3 regions of the Paenibacillus sp. alder61 genome follow, and region 1 is predicted to be linked to each of the others. Evidence: riboswitches for the same ligand, from Rfam matches in the RefSeq annotation. Region 1 holds a riboswitch; each other region holds the start of a gene.
The links. A riboswitch is a leader RNA that binds a small molecule or an ion and turns the genes downstream of it on or off. The one in region 1 is predicted to bind cobalamin.
Positions count from the first base shown of each region.

Region 2: linked by a shared signal. The riboswitch ahead of LBW89_RS05730 (anaerobic ribonucleoside triphosphate reductase) and the one ahead of metE (5-methyltetrahydropteroyltriglutamate--homocysteine S-methyltransferase) in region 1 are both predicted to bind cobalamin.
Region 3: linked by a shared signal. The riboswitch ahead of LBW89_RS15235 (ABC transporter substrate-binding protein) and the one ahead of metE (5-methyltetrahydropteroyltriglutamate--homocysteine S-methyltransferase) in region 1 are both predicted to bind cobalamin.

Region 1 is NZ_JAIUDG010000031.1:48,486-56,466, forward strand. It holds gene LBW89_RS25040 (putative RNA methyltransferase) at 1-729, shown strand, start outside; gene LBW89_RS25045 (metal-dependent hydrolase) at 707-1,207, opposite strand; gene LBW89_RS25050 (FMN-dependent NADH-azoreductase) at 1,347-1,973, opposite strand; gene metE (5-methyltetrahydropteroyltriglutamate--homocysteine S-methyltransferase) at 2,079-4,373, opposite strand; cobalamin riboswitch at 4,530-4,731, opposite strand; gene LBW89_RS25060 (helix-turn-helix transcriptional regulator) at 4,805-5,167, opposite strand; gene LBW89_RS27785 (NTP transferase domain-containing protein) at 5,751-7,136, opposite strand; gene LBW89_RS25070 (SIS domain-containing protein) at 7,148-7,870, opposite strand; gene LBW89_RS25075 (ROK family protein) at 7,886-7,981, opposite strand, start outside.
Region 2 is NZ_JAIUDG010000004.1:179,767-187,747, reverse strand. It holds gene LBW89_RS05745 (oligosaccharide flippase family protein) at 1-817, opposite strand, end outside; tRNA gene LBW89_RS05740 (tRNA-Thr) at 1,181-1,252, opposite strand; gene LBW89_RS05735 (MTH1187 family thiamine-binding protein) at 1,364-1,672, opposite strand; cobalamin riboswitch at 2,215-2,459, shown strand; gene LBW89_RS05730 (anaerobic ribonucleoside triphosphate reductase) at 2,630-4,621, shown strand; gene nrdG (anaerobic ribonucleoside-triphosphate reductase activating protein) at 4,618-5,148, shown strand; gene LBW89_RS05720 (ribonucleoside-diphosphate reductase subunit alpha) at 5,348-7,681, shown strand; gene LBW89_RS05715 (ribonucleotide-diphosphate reductase subunit beta) at 7,742-7,981, shown strand, end outside.
Region 3 is NZ_JAIUDG010000013.1:81,650-89,630, forward strand. It holds gene cobT (nicotinate-nucleotide--dimethylbenzimidazole phosphoribosyltransferase) at 1-605, opposite strand, end outside; gene LBW89_RS15225 (ABC transporter ATP-binding protein) at 698-1,492, opposite strand; gene LBW89_RS15230 (FecCD family ABC transporter permease) at 1,489-2,535, opposite strand; gene LBW89_RS15235 (ABC transporter substrate-binding protein) at 2,532-3,542, opposite strand; cobalamin riboswitch at 3,745-3,951, opposite strand; gene LBW89_RS15240 (TRM11 family SAM-dependent methyltransferase) at 4,080-4,904, opposite strand; gene LBW89_RS15245 (TIGR03915 family putative DNA repair protein) at 5,150-5,953, opposite strand; gene LBW89_RS15250 (putative DNA modification/repair radical SAM protein) at 5,950-7,254, opposite strand; gene LBW89_RS15255 (serine hydrolase domain-containing protein) at 7,494-7,981, shown strand, end outside.

The sequences.
Region 1 (7,981 bases):
AACTTTTTACGAAAACCTATAGAAACCAAATACGGGAACGCCTTGTTTACCTCGCGGGCGGAGGTTAGCCGAAGCGGATGGTTCGCCCCGTTAACCGGTCGCATCTCCGCGATGCTGCTGGAAACTCTGCCGAACCAACGCAGGGGCCTTTCACTTCTTGACGCCGGGTGCGGGGAAGGTTCGCATTTGGCGGCCATCGCCGAGCAAATTTCCGCCTTAAGCGACCAACAGGTGACAGGAGTCGGGCTGGACATTTCCAAAGAAGGCATCGCGCTTGCCGCCAAGCGGCATAGCGGACTTACCTGGTTCGTGGCCAACTTGGCGGAAAGCCCGCTCTCCGACCGCAGCTTCGACGGCGTTCTCAACATCCTCTCCCCATCCAATTACGGGGAGTTTCACCGGGTCCTTACCCAGGGTGGCCTGCTGGTCAAGGTGATTCCCGGTCCCGACTATCTTCGGGAACTGCGGGAACTTCTTCATCCGGGCAGCCGCAAAGAATCCAGCCTAGAGGCCGAAACCCGGCATCGGCTGCAAAACCTCTTCCGGCTGGAGGAGTCCTCCCGCTTGACGTATCGACGTGAGGTTCAACCGCCTTTGCTCGAGCATCTGATCGCCATGACCCCGCTGTCCTGGGGGGCCGATTCCGAAGCTCGCCGCAAGGCCGCCAAGCTGGACCGTCTCACCGTAACCGTCGATCTGATCCTGCTTATAGGACGGAAGCGTAGTTGAGAACCGGATAGATCACAACCGCTGCCCCGAGCAGCAAACGGAAGACGCCTTCGGTGAAAGACCCGGTCTCGATCGCCAGGAATTTGGGAACAAGCCGAAATTTCCGGTTCCAGGGCCAAAGCAGCGCAACACCTTGATCGTTGAACATATCGATCAGGGTGTGGGAAGCGTAAGCAAGAATAAAAGTCCAGAAGAAGAACGCTGGTAAAGCGGACAAAAGACTGCCAAGCGCCAAAATGAACAGAAGCGAGTGCGTCAACGTTCTGTGCTTAACCTTAGCCAATTGGAGAATCCAGGACAAAGGCAGCAGCAGCTTGGCCATCGTCGATCCTTTCTTGTCGATATCCGCCAACGGTCCGGCAAGGCAGCCGATCGTCAGCGCCGCCGCGCCTTCCCAGCTAAACAACGGCTGATGATAATAGGCCAGCACACCTTCGGCGGCAAGCAGACCGGCAAGACTATGGGTTTTCTGCAACATAAAACGAATTCCTCCAAGCTTATCCATGATTGTAAAGTGGATTATACCAAACATATGATCGCATTGTCTCGTCAAAATGAAAAAAAGGCCTATCCGCCGAGATCACATCTCGAGCGGATAGGCCCTTTTCAATGTTAAATTAGAATTTGGCAGCCAGCTCAGCCGCACGTTTCACACCGTCCTGGATAATGGACTCCGCGCGATCGGGGAATTGGTTGTGCCCTTCCACAATTACGGTTTCCGGGTTTTGAATGCCCCAGAAGCCCAGCGTGGTCAGCATGTACTTCATGGACATTTCCGCCGCCGCTGCCGGACCTTCGGAATAAACGCCGCCGCGCGCCTGCAGGAGGGCAACTTTCTTGTCTCCTACCAGACCGACAGGTCCTTGCTCCGTATATTTAAACGTTTTGCCCGCTTGATTCAAATAGAACAGGTAGGTCAGCAGTTGAGCCGGAATCGTGAAGTTCCACAACGGGAAAGCGAAAACGACTTTTTCGGCGTTCAAGAACTGATCCAGGTATGTGTTTGCCAAATCGGCCGCTTTCTGTTCTTCCGGAGTAACCGGCATTCCCTTGCCCAGCTTGAACAATCCGTTCAACATATCGTTGTCGTAGTATGGAAGTTCGGCTTCGAACAAGTTCAGTTCGGTAATCAGATCATCGGGATGCGTCTCACGGTACGTTTTCAGGAAGCTTTCATACAACTTGACCGTTGCCGACTGTTCGGCCGGGCGGTTATTGGCTTTAACAAACAAAACATGTGACATAATGGTTTCCCTCCAAAAAAATATTTAAACTAACTAATATTCTTGTACTATATTTAGTATAGTAACAGAGCAATATCCACTATGTCAAATGTTGTTTGTCATAACTTAATTAACGGGGATGGACGAACCGATCGCTTCCCGGCTGCGCTTGGCGGCCGAAACCATATTTTTCAGCGCCGCTACGGTTTCTTCCCTTCCGCGGGTTTTCAGCCCGCAATCCGGATTGATCCAGAACAGCTTCGGATCAAGCACTTGCAGCGCCCGGCGGACCATCGCCATCATTTCCTCTTCGGAAGGCACCCGCGGACTGTGGATATCATACACTCCAAGCCCGATGCCGAGCGGATAAGTATTCTCTTCGAAGCTCTGAATCAGCTCTCCGTGACTGCGTGACGTCTCGATGGAGATCACGTCGGCATCCAGATCCCGAATCGCATCGATCATGTCGTGGAACTCGCAATAACACATGTGCGTATGAATTTGCGTAGTATCCCGAACTGAAGATGTCGTGATTTTGAACGCTTTTACCGCCCAGTCGATATAGGCCCCACGGTCGGCCGGCTTCAGCGGGAATCCCTCCCGGAGCGCGGGTTCATCGACCTGGATCATCGTAATCCCGGCCTCTTCCAAAGCCTCCACTTCTTTGCGAAGCGCCAGGGCGATCTGATAAGCTACCGTCTCACGCGGTAAGTCGCTGCGGACAAACGACCAATTCAATACCGTGACTGGCCCCGTCAGCATGCCTTTGACCGGTTTCGAGGTCAATGACTGGGCGAATGCGGTCTCCTTGACCGTCATCGGACGGTCGAACTCCACGTCGCCGTAAATGAGCGGGGGCTTCACGCAGCGGGTACCGTAGGATTGGACCCAACCTCCCTTGGTAAACGCAAACCCCGGCAGTTTTTCCCCGAAAAACTCAACCATATCCGTCCGCTCAAACTCTCCGTGAACCAGTACGTCCAGGCCGATGTCCTCTTGAATCCCGATCCAGGTCCGGATCTCCTCCCGGATGAATTCGTCATACCGCTCGGTCGTCCATTCGCCTTTGCGCCACTTTTGGCGGGCCGCGCGCACTTCGGCGGTTTGCGGAAAGCTCCCGATCGTCGTGGTCGGCAGAAGCGGCAGGTTCCATACGCGCTGCTGCTCCGTGTGGCGAATTTCAAACGGGCTGAGCCGTTCGGCCGGCTGCTGCGCGATACGGTTCACCGCCTCCTGGACGTTCTTGCGGCTGCGCGAAGGGTCCGCGTTCAAGCGTTCCAGGGCCTGGCGGCTTTCGGCCAGCAAGGCCGGGTTTTCGCCATGCAGCGCTTGGCGTAAAGCCGCGATTTCCTCCAGCTTCTCTTCCGCAAAGGCCATGGCATCCTTAAGCACCCCAGGCAAACCGTCTTCTCCTTGTGCCGATACCGGTACATGCAAGAGACTGCAGGAAGGCTGTATGATCAGGTCGGAATCGTCCGCCAGCAGCCCGGCGATCTCGTCGATAAAAGCCTGCACGGCCGGCAGATCGGACCGCCAAATGTTGCGGCCGTCCACCACTCCCGCCGCCAGCGTCTTGCCGCCCGGAAAACCATGCTGCCGCAGAGCCTGCAGGTTCCCTTCCCGGCCATGCACGAAATCCAGCCCAATCCCGCGCACCGGGAGAGCGACGATTTCCTCGTAGCGTTCAACGGCGTCAAAATAGGTTTGCAGCAGAATCCGCGCTTGCGGTACCTCCGCCGAAATCGTCCGATAGATATCCTGAAGCAGCGCCAGGTCCTCATCCGATACGAAGGTTACAAGCCCCGGTTCGTCGACTTGGATCCACGCGGCTCCTTCCTGCTCCAGCTCGCGCAAAACGCGGACATACAACGGCAACAATTTTTGGCTCCATTCCCGCAGGTTGCCGGACGCCCCTTTGGACAGCTTCAGGAAAGAGTACAATCCGAGAACGACCGGCTTGCCGTCGATCCCCAACTTCTCTTTGGCTTCACGATAGGCCTGCAGCGGAAGATTGGCCGTAAGCTCAGGTTCCCTGTTCCCGAGCTCGGGGACGATATAATGGTAGTTCGTATTAAACCATTTGGTCATCTCGCTGGCCGCGGCGGTTTTGCTGCCTCTGGCCACCGCATAGTAGGTCTCGAGCGGAACCGGTCCTCCGTCGTATTCGAAACGTTCGGGGACGAGCCCAAACATCACGGCAGTGTCCAATACCTGATCATAATAGGAAAAGTCACCGACCGGGATCCAATCAATCCCTTTATTCTTTTGCAACTTCCAATGCTCGCTGCGGATTTCGGCCAACTGCCGGTGAAGCTCCGCCTCCTCTAGCTTTCCGCTCCAGTACGCCTCGATCGCTTTTTTCCATTCCCGCTGCTTGCCGATTCTGGGGAAACCCAAATTTCCGCTCGTAATTCTACTCATAATATAAAGCCTCCTCAACTAGTCTCTCGATAAATGATAGTAAATGCGTTAACGCGGTAAAATAAAAAAGGCCTTCTCTAGGCTATGCTAAAGAAGACCTTCGTATAGTTGTCCGATGGTTCGAATCTTTAACACCTCCCTATCTCCCGTAGGTACAGCAGTGTTGCCGAAAGAGGCAGGTCTCCTGGCTTCGGAGTTTAGCGCCGACCATGCAGCCTTCCCAGTGTCTTTCCGACACCAGTGGCCATTTCACGCATGGCGGCTCCTCCGTTACAGTGGCGGGACCGCGCCGGCATTTCACCGGTCTTCCCTTTTAAGCTTCAACCGCGGCTGAAGCACCTCTTCCCACATTATGCAATTTTTAAGTATGAACTAAATACTAACGGATGTTACGGCATAATTCAACAGTAATCTTATCGGAATCTACTATATTAATTAAAATTATCCGCTACCGCTTTATTAAGCATACCGATACAGCGGTCGAGATCCGTTTTGACCTGCTTTTTGTAAAGCTTGGCTTTTTCCGCCCCGTCATCGGTAAAATGGTACAGCACGATTTCCTGAAAATCGACGCTGGGATCATTGCCTTTCAAATGCTTGGTCCGGTAAAGAATCCCCTCCTGCACCAATTCGTGAAGGGCCCGGTAAATTTCACTCTGCGGCGGCACATAGCCAAACGGTTTGAACTCTTCTTTTAGTTCCTCCAGCATTTGATAACCGTATCCCCTGCGCTGCTCCACTTTCGTGATCAAAAATAATTTCAAGTAAGCCCGCTGTGCAATCATAAATGCCATAGCCCTCACCCCTGTTTCTTATGACCAATATAACTGAAGTGTAAAATTTGTACAACCGGGGAAGCTGCGCTGTTATTACTGTAGATGTAAGTTTTCAAGGTACGTGGATAGGAACTGTTAAAATCGAAGTTGCTGGATACGTTTAGGTCTGTTTTTCTATTATGAATTTTTCATATATTGAAATTATATAAATAGAAAATCGTCCGGGTTCATAAAAACAGCTTCGTTCAAGTGATTAATATCACAATAGTCGTTCCGATTGCCTTTTTCGTCCTGCATGCCACTTTCTAGCCCACGTCCCTTTTGGGCCTGCTCAAAATGAAAGGGGGCGTCGGCAAACCCGGGGCACCGATCAGGCCAAACGAGAGCTGGGATACAGCTAAAAAGCCATACTAAAAGCGCGGACGCCAACCTGTTTCCTTGGCGATCCGCGCTTTTTGATTTAACATTCTGCCGGTCGCTTCCGCCGGACCTTCCGCTGACCAGTTATCGCTGCAGGTCGCACATGACCTGTCTTCAGTTTAATCCCGATCACCGCCATAAGCGTGATTCTCACAAAAGGCAAAGATCCATCCTGGGGGTGTTACCAGCCATAACGATGAGGGCCCCATGCTTTTTTTACGAGCTGTTGTTGATCCAGGTGAAGCAAGGTGCGCGACGGAACATCCTGCTCCACCAGCACAGCCGGTCCGATCACGCTGTTGGAACCGATTTTGACACCGGGCATATATAGCGACGCGATACCTGTCCTTGTATAGTCGCCAAAATAAACGGCATTTCCGAACTTTTCCGGAAACTCCGTTCTGCCTTGCACCTTCTGCATTTGCGGCAAATCGTCAAAACGCAGTACGCCGATCGTAACCCCGGCCGCGATATCGGTGGAAGTGCCGACAACGCCGAAAACTTCCCCATAGTGAGTAAAGCTCACATTATCAAACGTGATTCCTTCAAATTCGGCGCAATGACCGATACGATTCCGGTTGCCGATAACGCTGAAATCCCCGATTTTACAGTAGTCCGTAATAACGCAGTCGGCGCCGATTACCGAATTGGCGCCTATAATCGCTCCATTCTCGATAATCGTTCCCTTACCGATGACGGCATTTCCTTTAATTTGCACGTTCCTGCCAACAATCACCCCTTCGCCCAGGATAACCTGTCCTTTGATCTCGGCAGACGGATGAATGACGGCGGAATCCGGGATGCTGCTCTCCATGAGAGTTTTAATTTCGTGGTCCAATACAAGATGAGCGGCCTGCAATAAATGCCACGGTTTATCTATATCGATCACGGCGGTTTCTGCGCAATGCGCGGTTACGCGACAACCGGCTTCGATCATGATCTGTAACGACTGCTCAAGCGCCGCTTCCATCGGCGGCATCATACCGACATTCACATGGGTCATAAACCCGGGATTTTGAGTTAGTGCGGATTGCAGAGCCGCCGTTCTGGCTGCATAAACACCCAATAACCGATGATTTACGTAGTGCGGACGCGGATGTCCATAAATCTGCAGCACCTCCTTGTCGCTGACGTTGGCGCAGAACCAATCTTGCGTCCGCTCCTGATCCAGCGGTTTAACCAGAAGATCCGCATCGCTTCCGGAATCGGACGATTGACGAATAAACTTTTGCATTGCCGCTTGCGTCGTAACGATATCCCCGTAAACAATCAGCACCTTTTCGTCAGTAACCATCGGCAGCAACCGTTCCAACGTGTCCGCCGTCCCTTGCGGAGCCGACACCGACACTACTTCTACACCTTCGATTCCGTGGCACAGCGATTTCAAACGCTTGTCGAGATAGTCCGCCGCAACGATAATGCGTTCCATAGACAGACTCTTCAGATGACCGATCATTCGCGAGAGAACAGACTGGCCGGCAACCGGCAAAGCGGCTTTCGGCCAATATTCATTGTAGGGCCATAGCTTGGAGCCCTTTCCAGCAGCAAGTATAATCGCAGTTTTCACTTAACCCGGCCTCACTTTACGTAGGTTTTAAACAATTGATCGTTGTATTGGTCGGCACCATCTAAATTGCTGCTCTTAAAAACGGGCGGCTCGAACCCCGCTTCCACCAATTCATTTAAAATCGTCACCAACAGGGTTTGCGCCAATGCGATGCCGGCAAAGCTGGATGTCGGCCCCGTAGGCGTTTCCAACCCGTTCACGCGGAATGCGGCGTCGCCCTTTTCGGCGCCGTTGTCCAAAATGACATCGGCTAATTCATACAATTTCTTGCCGCTTTGATGGCGCGAAGTGACTTGCGAAGAATGCGACATGCTGGTCATGGCAATAACGGCCGCCCCCATTTCGCGCGCTTTGATGGCCATTTCCACGACGACAGGGTTCCGGCCGGAATTGGAGACGATCATAACCGTATCCTGGTTTCCGACTTCTTTCAGCTTGAGCAGCACCTCGGCATATCCTTCAAGGCGTTCCAGATAAGTGCTCTTATTGGGCTCTTCATGGAGCATCAAACTGGGTTCCAGAATCGCTTTAATTAATGCCAAACCGCCCGCTCTGTTATACAGTTCTTCCGCAATCATATGAGAATGTCCGCTGCCGAAAACGTAAAATCGTCCTCCGGCCAGTATCGACTTTTTCACGATTTGCGCCGCTTGCAGGATATTTTCCTGCTGGTTAAGAACCGCCTCCTTCAAGTGCTCCATCAAGAATTCGCCATAGGTTTGAATTATGTTCATCTTGTTTTTCCTCCATTATATTTTTTTAGTTAAACTCGCAATGAGTCGTTTCGCTCCCCATAACCCGCTCTTATCTCCCAGCTCCGCAGCTTTTACCTGAATTCGGTCCTG
Region 2 (7,981 bases), on a different contig from region 1:
TGAGGGCCATGCCCGTGATAATGCCAAAAATGGATGTAGCTTCTGCAGAACTGTATCCCGAAGCCATTAACCTGTTAGGGATGATGATCGCATCCAAAAATTCAGAGGCAGGGATTAACAACCGGGTAATGGATATCAAGAACGATGTCTGAACTAACCACTTTACAGGAAAAGAATCTTTTTTTGGGTGCTCGCTTGAAGAGTTCAAGTTATTTTGAGCGATATAAATCGTCACAACTAGTAAGGAGAAAATCATGCTCAAAAAAGTAGCGTACAAACCCTTTCCCAGGGCATTCCCTATTCCGGATGGCAGACAATAATACACAATCAGCAGCATGAAAAAAATTCGAACAGCCTGCTCAATGACTTCCGAGGCGGCTATAATGCCAAACTGTTCGAGTCCCTGCAGATATCCCCGCAGCAACCCCAGCAATGGTGCGATCACAATGGCCAAAGCCATGCTTTTCAATAAACCGCTTAAATCCGAATTCCCAAGCAGCTTGGCGAGCCATGTCGATTCCATAAAAACAATTAGACTGACCACACTGCCTAGAACGATAAAACCAAATAATAAAATTTTTAGGAGCTGCCACCCCTGGCCCGGCTTTTTTGCGGTAATGATCGCCAGAGCGGTAGGCACTCCCCCAAAAAGCATAATTACAAACCCATAAAACGAGTAGGCCATTTGATACAGGCCGATTCCTTCCGCACCAACCATCCTGGCTAAAATGACTCGTCCGATTAAACCGAGTAATTTTACGAAAGCCATCGCGCCAGCTCTTATTGCAGATTGCATCAATAAATGAGGCTTTTCCATGTTCCCCCCGGAATAAAAACGTCATACCTCATTCTTATTACTTTTCAAATTAAGTTATGCTGACAAGCGTGGAGCCTAGTCCCTAATGTGAATAAGTACATATTTGGTTTAACGATCCCCACTATAATTCCACTGTTCGTCGCCAAGTACTAATAATTGGGGTTGTACCTGCGGTTATTTCCCGCTTCCCAGGCTATACCCGCGTAGAAGGTATGTTGTCCAATTTCGAGAACACTATACTGGATACCGGCATTACCCTCAAGGAGGACGAACTCCGACGGAAGGCATCAAAATAATTTCCCGCGCAAAAAAACGCGCCCCCCGAAAACCTCGGAAGACGCGCCGTGTTTGTGTTATGAAAGATGCTGGTGAAGGGAATTGAACCCCCGACCTACGCATTACGAGTGCGTTGCTCTACCCCTGAGCTACACCAGCGGAATCACTTTTATGAAGTGAAACAAAAATTATTATACTCGGTTTTCAAAATATTGCAAGGGCCAATTTTCGGCAAATTTGCGCCTTCAATCGCAGCCCGGCCGCCGCGGGTCAGGATGGGCCGAGTTTATCCTGCACGGACCGGAGCTTCTGCTCGGAGGAGCTCTCTTTGTCCCGGCGGTCGTCGATTTTGACCGAGGTGGAGACGCGCTGTGCTCCGGATTGAAACGGAGCCTCATGGATCGCGCGAATCGCCGCAAAAATTCGATCCAGCGGCCCCTCGATGATCGTGCTCATCGAAGTCAGGGTGTATTGGATTCCTTCCTGCTTCGCTAGAACCTGTTGCAGTTCGGCAACATAAGAACTCAGACTGGTGGAACCTGTACCGATCGGAATAACCGTCACTTCCGCGATCGCCATGTGATCTCCTCCTGTTTTTCCGCTAACCGGATTTTCATTCATTGTAGCAAGTTCGGGGCGTGGAATTCAATCCGCCAAGGACAAAAGGTTACGTTTGCCGGGCGTAAATGAGCAGTTTGGCCGGCTCATAGAACGTCAACGGATTCTAACGGAAACTATAGCGGCTATTTCGGCCAAAACAGCCCATTTATATTTTTAACGGACGCAATAGCAGCTATTTCGTTAAATCCGGGGCCTCCGAGGCTATATTTTCGAAAATAGCAGCTATCATTTCCGTTAAATCTCTGAGCGAGCGATATTATGCAAAATAGCGGCTATTATTTCCGTTACGCACGTTACGCTCAGTTTCCCCTCTCAACCTAGCAAACGCTTACCTCTAGTCCGCCACAATCTTGCCTCAAAATCTACTATATTTTTTTCGTCGCCGAGTCCCCGCATCCTGTTTGCTTTCGACTGTTTTTCAGCTGTTTTTCAACCTTGAATCTAGTTATCCGCCCGTTTACAAACACAATATATTGGGTTATGATGTTACAACAACAACCAAATATAGTGTACAGACGGGTGAACCGGCACAAGAACGATGCCGGGGCTTAATAGGGAAGTGCGGTGCAAATCCGCTGCGGTCCCGCCACTGTAACCGGAAGCTTTTATAGAGTGAGATCCCACCGGATCTCGCTCCCCATAAGCCAGCAACCTCCGGCATTAGGCCACTGCGAACGCTATCGTCCGCGGGAAGGCGCCGGAAGGTCCGGAAGCCAGGAGACCTGCCCGTCTGGATGGCACCCGATAACCCTGCGAGGTACAGGCCAAGGTGTCCGCTTGCCGCCATACATAGAAGTCATTCCGGCGCGCCGCATAGGCGACGTGCTGTTTTCAGAGCGCATCCGGGCATTTTCGACCTCCTTGGGTTGGGAATGCTTTTTTATTTCCAGTTGTGAATCGGAAGGAGATCATATCATGGCACTGCTCAACCATTTCACTACAAATACCGATAACGCCAAGGAAGGCATGCTCGAGGAAGTCATCAAGCTGGGCGAAGAAATCGTGGCCAGCTCCAATTTGGAAGTCCTGCGCGAAAACGCCAATTTGAACGGGGAGAGCTTCTCGGGCAAAATGAGCAAATTCGGCAGCGAGTACGCCAAATGGTACGCCAACCACTTCGTTATGCCTCCGCGGCTCGTTCAAGCGATTCAAGATAATGTGGTCTATGTGCATGACCTCGACCAATACGCCATCGGAACGACGAACTGCATTTTTATCCCGTTCGCCAAACTGCTCCGTGAAGGCTTCAATACCGGCAACGGCAGCGTCAGACCGCCGAACTCGATCATGACCGCGATGGCGCTCGTCGCGATTATTTTCCAGTCGCAGCAAAACAGCCAATACGGCGGCGTCTCCGCCAACATGCTCGACTTTGACCTGGCCCCTTACGTAGCCAAGTCCTTCGCCAAATACTTCCGCAAAGGGCTGGAATATATGGAGGAAGGCGATCCGGCCGCCGATCTCGGCGGTGAAGTGACCATGAGCCGCGACGATCTCCGGGAGCGGTTTCCGAGAGCTTTCAAATACGCCTTAAAAGAAACCGAAAGCGAAACGCTCCAGGGCGCGGAAAGCCTGATTCACAATCTCAACACCATGTCGAGCCGCGCGGGCGGGCAAATCCCGTTCACCAGCATCAACTACGGGACCTGCACATCGCCGGAAGGCCAACTCGTTATCCGCTCGCTGCTGACCGCGACGATGCGGGGACTCGGCAGCGGGGAGACTCCGATTTTTCCGATTCAAATCTTCAAGTGCAAACAGGGTGTCAACCAGAATCCGGGCGAACCGAATTACGAGCTGTTCCTGATGGCGGCCGAATGCTCGGCCAAGCGGCTCTATCCGAACTTCGCCAATCTGGACGCGCCGCTGAACTTGGTACATTACGATCCGCAGAATCCGGATACCGAATTCGCCACCATGGGCTGCCGCACGCGCGTGCTGAGCGACCGGTTCGGCCGGAACCGCCTGTCCGGCAAAGGCAATCTTTCCTTTAATACGCTCAATCTCGTCAAGCTCGGACTGGAGCACGGCATCGCGCTGGGTCGGCGGAAGGAAGCCGATGAGCGCGGGTTCTACCGGGAACTGGACCACTATATGGATATCGCCCTCGAGGGCCTGCTGCACCGCTTCCAAATCCAGTCGGCCCAGAAGGCCAAAGCCTCGGATTTCATGATGCGCGAAGGCGTATGGGAAGGCGGCGAACAGCTCGGCCCGGATGACGCGGTCGGCGACCTGCTGAAGCACGGCAGCCTTTCCATCGGTTTCATCGGACTTGCGGAATGCATGAAGGCGATGTACGGCAAGCACCATGGCGAGGATGAAGCGGTCTACAAAAAAGCTTACGATTTGATCGCCTATATGCGCGACTACTGCGACCGGATGAGCGAAGTCCACAACTTGAACATCACCCTGTTCGCCACGCCGGCGGAGGGGCTGTCCGGGAAGTTCACGAAGCGCGACCGCGCTTTTTACGGCACCGTACCGGGCGTCGTGGAGCGCGAATACTATACGAACTCGTTCCACATCCCGGTGTACTACAAACTGAGCGCCGCCAAAAAAATAGAGCTCGAAGCGCCGTTCCACGGCCTCTGCAACGCCGGGGCGATCTCTTATATCGAATTGAACGGCAACGCCCGCAGCAATCCGGCGGCGTTCCTGAAGATCGTGCAATACGCGCTCTCGCAGCAGGTCAGCTACTTCAGCATCAACCATCCGATCGACCGCTGCTCGGCTTGCGGGTTCGAGGGGATTATCGGCGCGAACTGCCCTTCCTGCGGCAGTCACGAGAACGATGTTCACATCCGCCGCCTGCGCCGCGTCACAGGATATTTGACCGGCGATTTTCAAACCCGCTTCAACGCGGCCAAACAGGCGGAGGTCCGGGATCGGGTCAAGCACGACGCATGAATATTTGCGGCTACTACCCGGAATCCATCAATGAGGGCGAAGGCCTGCGCGCCGCCATCTTTATCAGCGGGTGCCGCCATTACTGCAAAGGCTGCTTCAGCGCGGCCACCTGGAATTTCAATTACGGCGAGCCGCTGACGCCCGAACGGGAGGCGGAGATCATCGCCGATATTGCGAACAACCCGCTGCTGAGCGGAGTAAGCCTGCTGGGCGGCGATCCGTTCTTCTCCGCGGCGGAAGTCGGGGCGTTTATCGACCGGCTCCGCGCCGCGGCCGGAACCGTGCCGATTTGGATTTACAGCGGCTATACCTATGAAGAATTGACCACGCCGGAGCACGCGGAGACCGGGTCGCCCGAATACCGCCTGCTCGAACGGTGCCAAGTGTTGGTAGACGGGCGCTTTGTCGAGGAACTGCGCGACCCCTCCCTGCTCTACCGGGGCAGCTCCAACCAGAGGCTGATCGACATTCCGAAGAGCCTCTCCTCCGGAGAAGCGGTGCTTTGGGAGCCAACTTTCTCTTTCTAGCTTATGAAGTTTCTAGTATAATTTATGGTCTGTGATGCTTTTTATAGACTTGCTCAAAAATAGTACCGACGGCGTCCTCAGCGGACGCCCCTTTTCCCCTGAATATTCTCAATTTGAGAATTAAGATTTGTAGATTTAAGCCTGACGGAGAGATCCGATCCGGGCATCACCCCATGCTCAGAAAGCGAGGAATTTACTCATGCCACTGCTCGTAAATAAACCCAACAACCGCCAGCTCGCGTTTGACAGCGAACGTCTTGGCGTCTATGCCGATCGCATTCTGGACGGACTACATACCTTGGACAAGGAACGTCTTTTGCGCGGCGTCAACGCGAAGCTGAGACGCGACGAAGTCACGGGGGAGGAAATCAGCAATGCGTTCACCATGTCGGCGCTTGAGCTGGTGACGAAGGAAGAACCGGAATGGAAATTCGCGGCCGCACGCGCGCTGCTGACCTCGCTCTACAAAAAAGCGGCCGTCAACCGCCGCTATAAAGCATACCCGGAAGAACCTTACGGATCATTCCACCATCTGATCGTAGAATTGTGCAAAGCCGGCATCTACCGCGAGGAACTGCTGGAGTGCTACACCAAAGAGCAAATTGAAGAATTGGGCGAAACGATCGACCCGTCCCGCGACCTGCTGTTCGACTATATCGGACTGCTGACGCTGGCCGAGCGTTACCTGGCTACCGATTTCGAAGGCCGCACCATGGAGCTTCCACAAGAGCGTTATATGGTCATCGCCATGTACCTGATGCACCAAGAGCCCGCGGAGAAGCGCATGGAACTCGTTAAGGAAGCTTACTGGGCCATGAGCAACATTTATATGACGGCGGCGACGCCGACGATGTCCAATGCGGGCAAAAAAGTGGCCGGCCAGCTGTCCAGCTGCTTTATCGACACGGTGGACGATTCCCTGGAAGGCATCTTCGATTCCAACACCGACGTGGCCCGGCTCAGCAAAATGGGCGGCGGTATCGGCGTCTACCTGGGCAAGGTGCGGGCCCGCGGCTCCGACATCCGCGGTCACAAAAACACCAGCTCCGGCGTCATCCCTTGGATTCGCCAGCTGAACAACACCGCTGTCAGCGTCGATCAGCTCGGTACGCGCAAGGGCGCGATCGCCGTTTACCTCGACGTATTCCATAAAGATATTCTCGCCTTCCTCGATCTTAAGCTGAACAACGGGGATGAGCGGATGCGCGCCCATGACGTGTTCCACGGCGTCTGCCTGCCCGACCTGTTTATGGAGAAGGTTGAAGAGCGCGGCGAATGGAATCTGTTCTGTCCGCATGAAGTGAAGAAAACGATGGGCTGGAAAGACGAGAACGGCCGTCCGCTCGGCCTCGAGGATTTCTACGATGAGGAGTTCGGCAAAGGCTCCTTCCGCGAAAAATACGAAGAGGCCGTCAACCATCCGACGCTTCCGCGGATCACGATGCCGGCGATCGACATCATGAAACGCATTATGAAGTCCCAGCTCGAGACGGGCACACCGTATATGTTCTATCGCGACACCGTCAACCGCGCCAACCCGAACCGGGCGCACGGCATGATCTATTCGTCCAACCTGTGCACGGAGATTATGCAGAATCAGACCCCAACCGTGGTGGAAAAAGAAGAGCTGATCACGAAAGACGGACAAACGCGGATTATCGTCTCCAAAATCCCGGGTGATTTCGTCGTATGTAACTTGAATTCGATCCACCTGGCCCGTGCCGTACCGGCCGGCGTTCTGGACCGCCTCGTGCCGATCCAGACGCGGATGCTCGACAACGTCATCGACATCAACAACATCGAGGTGCTGCAGGCGCAGTACACCAACAGCCAATATCGCGCGATCGGCCTCGGTACGTTCGGGCTTCACCACCTGCTGGCCCTCGAAGGCATCCGCTGGGAGTCCGACGAAGCCGTAGCTTACAACGATGCGCTTTACGAAAAAATCAACTACCTGCTGATTAAATCCAGCATGGAGCTCGCCAAAGAAAAAGGACGCTATCCGAAATTCGCCGGCTCCGACTGGGAAAACGGCAAGTACTTCTCATACCGCGGTTACACGGACGGCTCCCGTGAAGGCAAGTTCGTAACGACGGAGCAATGGAAAGAGCTGGCCGAGCTGGTCCGCGAAAACGGCGTCCGCAACGCCTGGATGTTCGCGATCGCGCCGAACGGTTCGACGTCGATCATCGCCGGTTCCACGGCCAGCATCGATCCGCTGTATGAGCTGCTCTCGTACGAAGAGAAAACGACGTACAAAATCGCCAACCCGGCGCCGGATCTGTCCGAAAAAACGATCTGGTACTACAAGACGGCGTTCATGGTCGACCAGCACGCGTCGATCAACATGGCCGCCGCCCGTCAACGTCACGTGGATCAAGGGCAGAGCTTCAACTTCTACGTTCGCCCGGACATCAAGGCGAGCGAATTCCTGGACCTGCATCTGCACGCCTGGAAGGCCGGCCTGAAATCGACGTACTATGTGCGCAGCCGCGCCCTGACGATCGAGGAATGCGAATCCTGCGCTTCATAAGAAGCGCGGGAGGCGAACCCGGCCCGAAGGCTTTCAATATAATCAAGGAGATGAAAATCCATGCAACTGCAAACGATTTTTAACACGGAGGCGCCGAACAAATCCACGCGCATCATCGGCGGGGAATGCTCGGGAATACTCAACTGGAACGATATCCGCATGCCGCATATGTATAAGCTGTACAAAGTCCTGCTCCTGAACCACTGGATCGCGGACGAAATTCCGATGAACAAGGACGCCCAGCAATTCGTGGGGCTCGATCCGGAGGAACAGCGCACGTTTAAAATCAACATTTCGCTG
Region 3 (7,981 bases), on a different contig from region 1:
CGGCCTACGGTTTCCCGTGCCGGGATCCCGGTAAAGGCGCTCATTAACGCAGCGCTGGCCGTCGTGTTGCCGATCCCCATCTCCCCGGTCACGAAACACCCGACGCCACGCGCTGCCGCCTGCTTCACGATTTCGAAGCCGACGAGGATCGCCGCCTCGGCCTCCTCCCGGCTCATCGCCGGACCGACAGCGATGTTGCCTGTGCCGTACCGGATTTTCTTCGCGATCAAATCCGGATGCTCGATATCGGCGTCGACACCGATATCCACGCACATCACCTCCGCGCCGGCCTGCCGGGCCAGCACGTTGACCGCCGCGCCGCCGGCAAGGAAATTCCGCACCATTTGCGGAGTAACCTCGGCGGGAAACGCGCTGATTCCTTCCGCGCAAACACCGTGATCGGCTGCCATAACGACGACGGCGCTCTTGGGGAAGGAGGTTGCCACTCGCCCCGTGATTCCCGCCAGCTTCATCGCCACGCTTTCCAGCTTGCCCAAACTGCCCGGTGGCTTGGTCAAGCTATCCAAGTGCAGTTGGGCTGCGGCGGCCGCCTTGGCGTCCAGTGCGGAAATCGAACGAGCTATCTCCTTAACGCTTTGAAGCATCGGAAAACGCCTCCTTGAATAACCTTAGATTGATTGTCTTCTTTATTGATTTTATCCGCAGACTTTATGAGGGAGAGCGCGCCGAGTCCGGATCAACGCGGCACGATGTTCTCCGCTTTTCGGAGCAGCAGTTGCGGGGCTCCCGAATCGGGATGTGGAATACGGTAAGACTTCACATGAAACACACTTTCCAGGGTTTCCGGCACGAGAATGTCGCCCGGAGCTCCCTGACCGGCAATGCGCCCGCCGTTCAGCACGAGCAGACGGTCGCAGTAAAGTGATGCCAGGTTTAAATCGTGCATCACGGAAACGACCGTCAAGCCCTCCTCCCGCTGCCAACCGGCGATGAGATCCATAAACTGCATTTGATAGCGGATATCCAGGTAAGTGGTCGGCTCATCGAGCAGGACGATCTCCGGCTGCTGTGCCATCACTTTGGCCAGAGCGGCCCGCTGCCTTTGTCCCCCGCTCAGATTGCTGAGCGGTCGATGCGCCAGTTCCTCAAGCTCCATTCTCTTCATGATCCGCTGAAGCAGTTCTTCCGCCCCGCCCTGTTTTTCCCGGCCACGCCAGTCCTGATAAGCAAACCTGCCCATCTCGATGACTTCACGGACCGTGTAGGCGATCGGAGGAAGCCCGTCCTGCTGCAGCACCGCCAGCTTCCGGGACAGATCTTTTCGCCCGTAGGAGGACAAAGAGCGCCCGGCCAAGGAGATTTCTCCCCGATCGGGCGCTTCGACGCCGGAGAGCAGGCTGAGCAACGTGCTTTTCCCGCTGCCGTTCGGGCCGATCACGCCCCAAAACTCCCCGGGCGCAATGCTCCAGTCAATGTCCTGCAAGGCTTTAAATTTCCCGTAGCACTTGGTGACCTCCTTAACCTGGATCATGACAGTTCCTTCTCCCTTGCTCTTTTTTTACGATACAGCAAATAAGCGAAAAACGGCGCTCCGACAAAAGCCGTTACAACCCCGAGCGGAATTTCCGTGGGCGCGAGCAGCGAACGGGCCGCCAGGTCGCTCCACATCATGAAAATGCCGCCTCCGATCGCGGAGAGCGGGATAATCAGGCGATAGTCCGGTCCGGTGATCAGCCGGATCATATGGGGAACGACGAGGCCCACAAACCCGATGACTCCCGACACGGATACCGCTGCCGCCGTCATAAGCGTAGCGACGAGGAGGATGAGCAGTTTGGTTCCCTCCACGTTTAATCCGGAATGGGCCGCCTGCCGTTCTCCCAAGGCAAACAGGTTCAACGAACGGGCCCGGCTCCACAGAAACAACCCGCCCAGCGCCAAATATGGAAGCAGGATGGCCGTATAGGACCATCCCCTCAGACTCAAGCTGCCCATGGTCCAGTACATGATCTGGTTCACGGTCTCCTTGGACATCGCCGTCAGGAACGAGACGACGGCACCCAGAAAGGACTGCATGACCACACCGGACAGGATCAGGCTTTCAATCGGTATTTTGCCGTTTTCCCGGGCCAGCCACATGACGATCCATAACGTAGCCGCCCCGGTGAGAAAAGCGACGACAGGCAGGGTAAACACGCCGATAAGCGAAAACTGCCAGCCGAAAAAAATCAATACGGCCGCGCCCACGGCAGAGCCGGAGGAAACCCCGAGGGTGAACGGATCGGCGAGCGGATTGCGCAGCACGCCCTGAAAGGCAGCGCCCGCAACCGCCAGCGACGCCCCGACCAGAAGGCCGAGAAGCACGCGAGGCAGCCGGACTTGCATCACAATTTGCTCCGAAGCCGTATCCCAGGTCGGCTCAATCCAATGGCCCATGCCCGGAAGGCGATGCAGCAGGATCTTCGCGATCTCAAGGACCGGCATTTTGACGGAGCCGAATCCCACACAGACCAGCAGGGTAAGAATCAGCAGCCCGAGGCCTATAAATCCGTAGCCTGCCAGTTTGTTCCTCACGGCTGAATCAAATCCGGGTAAATCGCGTTAGCCACATCGATAAGCCCTTTGGTCACACGTGGACCGGGACGGCTCAGCAGGTTGTCGTCCAACCCGATAATGCGGCCTTCCTTGACCGCGGTGATCTGGTCCCAGCCTCCGCGGCTCTTGATAATATCGGCGAGCGTCCGGTTATTCTCGTCAACCACGCTTTTGGCGTAAAGAATAACATCCGGATTCGCTTTGATAATGTTCTCTTCGTTAATTTCGTTCCAACCGGTAAGGTCGGAAGCGACATTTTCTCCGCCGGCCAGCGTAATCATTTCATCCATAAATTCACCCTTGCCGACCGTCCAGCCCGGCGAGAATTCGATATAGACCTTCTTCTTCTGATCGGCCGGCAGCTTGCCTACCGCTTCCTTGACCTTATCCAACTCGGCCTGCATTTGGCCGGTAACCTCGCCGGCTTCCTTCTGGCGATCCGTAATTTGACCGACCAACCGGATGTTCGCCATGACCTCTTCCATCGTTTTTGCGTTGGAACGGAACACTTTCAAACCGAGATCACTCAGGCTTTTCACCGTTTCATCACCAACCAGGCTCCCCGCCAGAACGAGGTCCGGCTGAGCCGCAACGACCGCTTCCACATTAACCTGGAAACCGCCCATTCTCGGCTTGTCTTTTACGGCTTCCGGATAATCGTCATTGTCGGAAACGCCGACAACCTGCTCATCCAGTCCCAGGGCAAACAGCCCTTCGGTTTCCGACGGGGCCAGCGACACGATGCGCTGCGGCGCCGATTCGAACGTAAACTCCGTGCCGTAACCGTCTTTTACGGTCAGCGGATAAGTCGTTTTAAGGCTTTCCTGGTCCGCTGCGTTCGACGTATCCTTCGGCGTCTCCTGCTGCTGGGCTTGTCCCTCTTTGGCGCCCTCCGCGGCATTTTTACCGTTCGCCCCGCAGCCTGCAGTGACGAGCAACAGAATGGCCAGAAGCCAGATCCCCCAGATCTTAGTCCACTTTTTCATCTCTTTCTCTCCTTCTGTGTCTGTAATTCTAGAATAGCCTGCCTGGTGAGCAGCAACTCAACTCCGATGTCTCTTCATGAAGAAAAACCCATCCTAGCGGATGGGTTACGTCTACAAAGTTATAGGGGAGACCGTCGTCATATTCCGGTGCCGGAACGCTGGGATCACTCCTCTAAGCAGAACGTTATCCTTTCCTCGAAGGACCGTCTATCCTTCCCGTGGCAGGTCTCCTGACTTCCAGGTTCCGACGAACGCCCGGCCTTCCCATCATACTGTGGCGTACGACAGTGGCATGCTTGGGCGCGTCCCTGTATACAGTGGCGGGACCGTGCCGGAGTTTCACCGGCTTCCCTTTTAACCCTTGGCTCGCAAACTTGCGGGCTTCGGGACCGACGGGTATTTCCGTATTCGCTTGAATCCAGGCGATCTATCTCTTTTGGATTATAGGGGAAAAGCCGAGAACTTACAATACGAAAGAAACCGTCCCGTGATACGGTTTCGCCAAATATTCATTTTGCCCGGGAAGAGCGCTGACGCTCAGCTGCACACCCAAACGCTTCGCACAAAAGAGCCCTTCGTTACTTTGGCAAAGCCCTGAATTTGAAACCCCGCCCGGCGCAATTCCGGCTCCAGTTCTTCCGACGATACGACCACCGAAGTGTCGCTGAACCGGCGCAGGCTCAACAGCATCGCACGTTTCTCCTCCAAAGGAAGAACGGAACATAAATTGTAAGGCATATCCAGAATCGCCGCGTCAAAGCGATCGTCAATTTCATGCATATTCCCGATGCCGACAAGTTCTTCATGATGATATCCGAAATGGGCCAGGTTGACCCTCGCGCCGCGGATCGCCAGCGGATTGATATCCCGTCCCACAATGTCGATCCTCATCGATAGGGCCTCGATCAGTACATTGCCCATCCCGCAGCAGGGATCGACCGCACGGAACCCGGAGACAACGGGAACGGCGATATTTACCAGACTTCGGGCCAGGGTGGCGGAAAGCCCTGTAGAATAATTCCGGGGCTTATGTTTATGCCTCTGCCAAACAGGATCCGCCGGCTCGCATATGCCAAGTCTCCACGACTCCCCGTCATGCAACAGACCGAACAGGACGTCCGGCTGCCTCATCTCGGCCGTGCCCCGAATATGAGCCCCGACCGTTCTCTCCAAGCGGCGCTGGTCTTCGTAACTGCGAGGCGTACCGTTTTTGAGATATTTGACTTTGAAGGTCTTCCCCTTCAAGTCAAGTTTCTCCGCAAGGGATAAAACCTCCTCGAGCGAGCCGCTTCTGGCCAACACCCTCATTTCCATGGAAATGAAAGGGCTCCGGCTCGCTCCGATAGCGGTTTTGCTTTCCATAAAGGAATGTGCTCCGGGCTCTTGCCCAAACAAGCTGCGAAGCTCAAGCCTGCACAATTCTCTCTCGTTCTCGTGGCACGCATAGGGGTAGATGTAATTGTAACTACTTTGAGAATTCCGATACCAATCCACGTTCCGTCTCCTTCTTCACATTGCTCTCGCTTGGGGCAATTTGGCCCACGTAAGGCAAGGCTAAGCCATACAGGCCTTACATCCTCTGAACCATTGTACCAGAAGATCGCGGCTTACCGTAAACGCTTCGGGGAGGGGGCCGCCGATCGATGGCTCTGCTGCATTTCCGTTAACTGTGCCCAGTAACGTTGGGGCATATGGGAAAGCCTGGCCCGGGGATTATTTCTTTCCCGGATCGCCACCGTATCATAAAATTGCTTCCACAGTCTCCGGTATGACATCTCCTCTTGGCTCGGCTCGGGCAATACAAGCTCGTCCAGACGAAAAAGTCCCACCCGTTCTGTAAGCGGACCCTCCTGCTTCTGCATCAATGCTTGTCCATGAGTCTTGTCATAAATCAGAAACGATTCCCTCCGGTACCGATCGCAGAAATGGGAGGCCAGCAGCGGCAGCACCTGATTCTTGGGCTCGATAATTGCGACAAGAATATCGCCATAATCCGAGAACCGAACGAATCCCAAATAAGCGTGACTTTCCGTCTTTAAATGCTTTACCGCCTTCCGCAGCCGGTGGACCGTATCCTCCGTCAGCATATTCATAACCGTACGTCCATATTGAAAGCCAAGCCTCAAAAAACGGTACAGCAGCAACTCCTTATCGGCCACGCAAGTAAGAAAGCCGCAGCGGATCAGTTCCTGCGCGTCCGGACCGATTTTGGCGCCGATTCCCTTGTAGACTCTGGAAGCCTTCACCAAATCGGTCTCGACCCATACCGCATCGAACAGGGTATAAAGACAATCGTCACCCGGCCGTATGTCCACCGCCTCTTCTTTACGGTCATAGCTTTCAAACACACAGCTGAGAAAACCGTCAAAACTGCCGTCGTAAACGTAAGCGGATTGGCGGGTCCAACTCATGTCGCAATCACTTCCGCCCCCTTGCCCGCCGCGAGTTCTTCGTCGCTGAACAGCGTAAGCTGCTCCACCTGGGGCTTAGGCAGATACAAAGAGATTTCCTTCTTGGACAACAGGGATCGCAGGATTGTGCTTTCATTCACTTTCAACCCTTCAAGACGCCTGCCGGAGCAGGTAATAAAATATTGCGCTCGCTTCAGCACGACCCCCAGCTTCTTTAATCCGGCAAAGTCCAAACTTCCCGCTCGCCGCGCCGTAACGATCCTCTTGGCGCTTCGCACGCCGATTCCCGGGACCCGCAGCAATGATTCGTACGGGGCCTGATTGATCTCCACGGGGAACCGGTCGATATGGTTGACAGCCCAATGGCACTTGGGATCCATAAACGGATTGAAGTTCGGTGTTCTTTCATCCAGCAGTTCATGGGCTTCGAATCCGTAAAACCGCAGCAGCCAGTCCGCCTGGTAGAGCCGATGCTCCCGCAGAAGCGGCGGCTTGCTGTCCAGCGCCGGAAGCAGCGAATGTTCCACCACCGGCGTGTAAGCGGAATAATACACCCGCTTCAACTCGTATTTGCGATACAGCGCCTCGGTCAGCGTCAAAATCTTCAGATCGCTGTCCGGCGAAGCTCCTACGATCAACTGTGTGCTCTGTCCTCCCGGCACAAACTTCGGCGCATGCCGATACTTCACCAAATCCGTACTGTTCTCGCGGATGCCCTCCCGAATCGCCGCCATCGGCCGAAGGATCGTCTCCTTGCTCTTATCCGGCGCAAGCTGCCGTAAGCTGTCCCGGGACGGAAGCTCAATGTTTACGCTCATCCGGTCGGCAAGCAGTCCCAGCCTGTTCACCAGTTCGGGATCACTTCCGGGGATGGCCTTCACATGAATATAACCCGAGAATCCATATTGATTCCGCAGCAGTTCCAGCACCCGGATTAATCGTTCCGTAGTATAATCCGGACTCTTGACGATCCCCGAGCTTAAAAATAATCCCTCGATATAGTTCCGGCGGTAAAAGTTCATCGTAAGCTGCGCAAGCTCTTCCGGCGTGAACATCGCCCTGCGGGTATCGTTGGAACGGCGATTAACGCAGTATTTGCAATCGAATATACAACTGTTGGTCATCAGAACTTTCAACAAAGAGATGCAACGCCCATCGGCGGCAAAGCTGTGGCAGATTCCCGACGCAACGGCGCTCCCCAACTTACCGTCTTGGCCCGCTCTCTCCCCTCCGCTGGAGGAACAGGAAGCATCGTATTTGGCGGAATCCGTCAAGATCGTAAGCTTCTCCAGTACATCCATTAAAGCGATCTCTCCTTTTGGAATCATTATAATACGAACATTTGTTCTTGTAAATACAAAATATTCCATAATTCTTGTAAGAAAAGTGTAAGGTTTCTTTAAGATCCTTTAAAGGCAAATCGATGGGAAGAAAACGTAATGCGGCCTATACTTCAAAGCTGTATAAGCGTCGTTGAGATAGATCCATGAAGGATTGAGCACTACTAAAGAGCGATTGAACTGATGGGAGTGGAATTCGTATGACCAGACAAACGGGGGTCGCCGCCAGAATCCTCCAAAAAACTTTGCTGCCGGTTCTCCTGATGAGTGCTGGAATAAGCGCCTTTTTCCCCATGGCAAACGCCGCATCGACCGCCGCGGCCAATCCGGCCGATTCGGGGCTCGCGGGGAAGAAAAACAACGTCTCCGAGTTCAGGCGTTACTTGGACGAACAGGTTCCGCTATTGCAAAAAAAGTACGGGGTGCCGGGCGTTTCCATCGGCGTTCTTGAGCATGGAAAAATCGGCTACGTGGTGCAATACGGATATGCGGATAAAAAGGCGGGCCATAAGCTGGACGCAGCGTCGCGCTTTCAGGCGGGCTCCATATCCAAAAGCGTTACCGCCTGGGGGATCTTGAGGCTGGCGGAAGAGGGGAAACTATCGTTGGACGACCCGGTCGGCAAACATTTGGGGAACCGGTCGATTCCAGGTGTGGAGACCATTTCGGAGGAGGTGACGATCCGGCG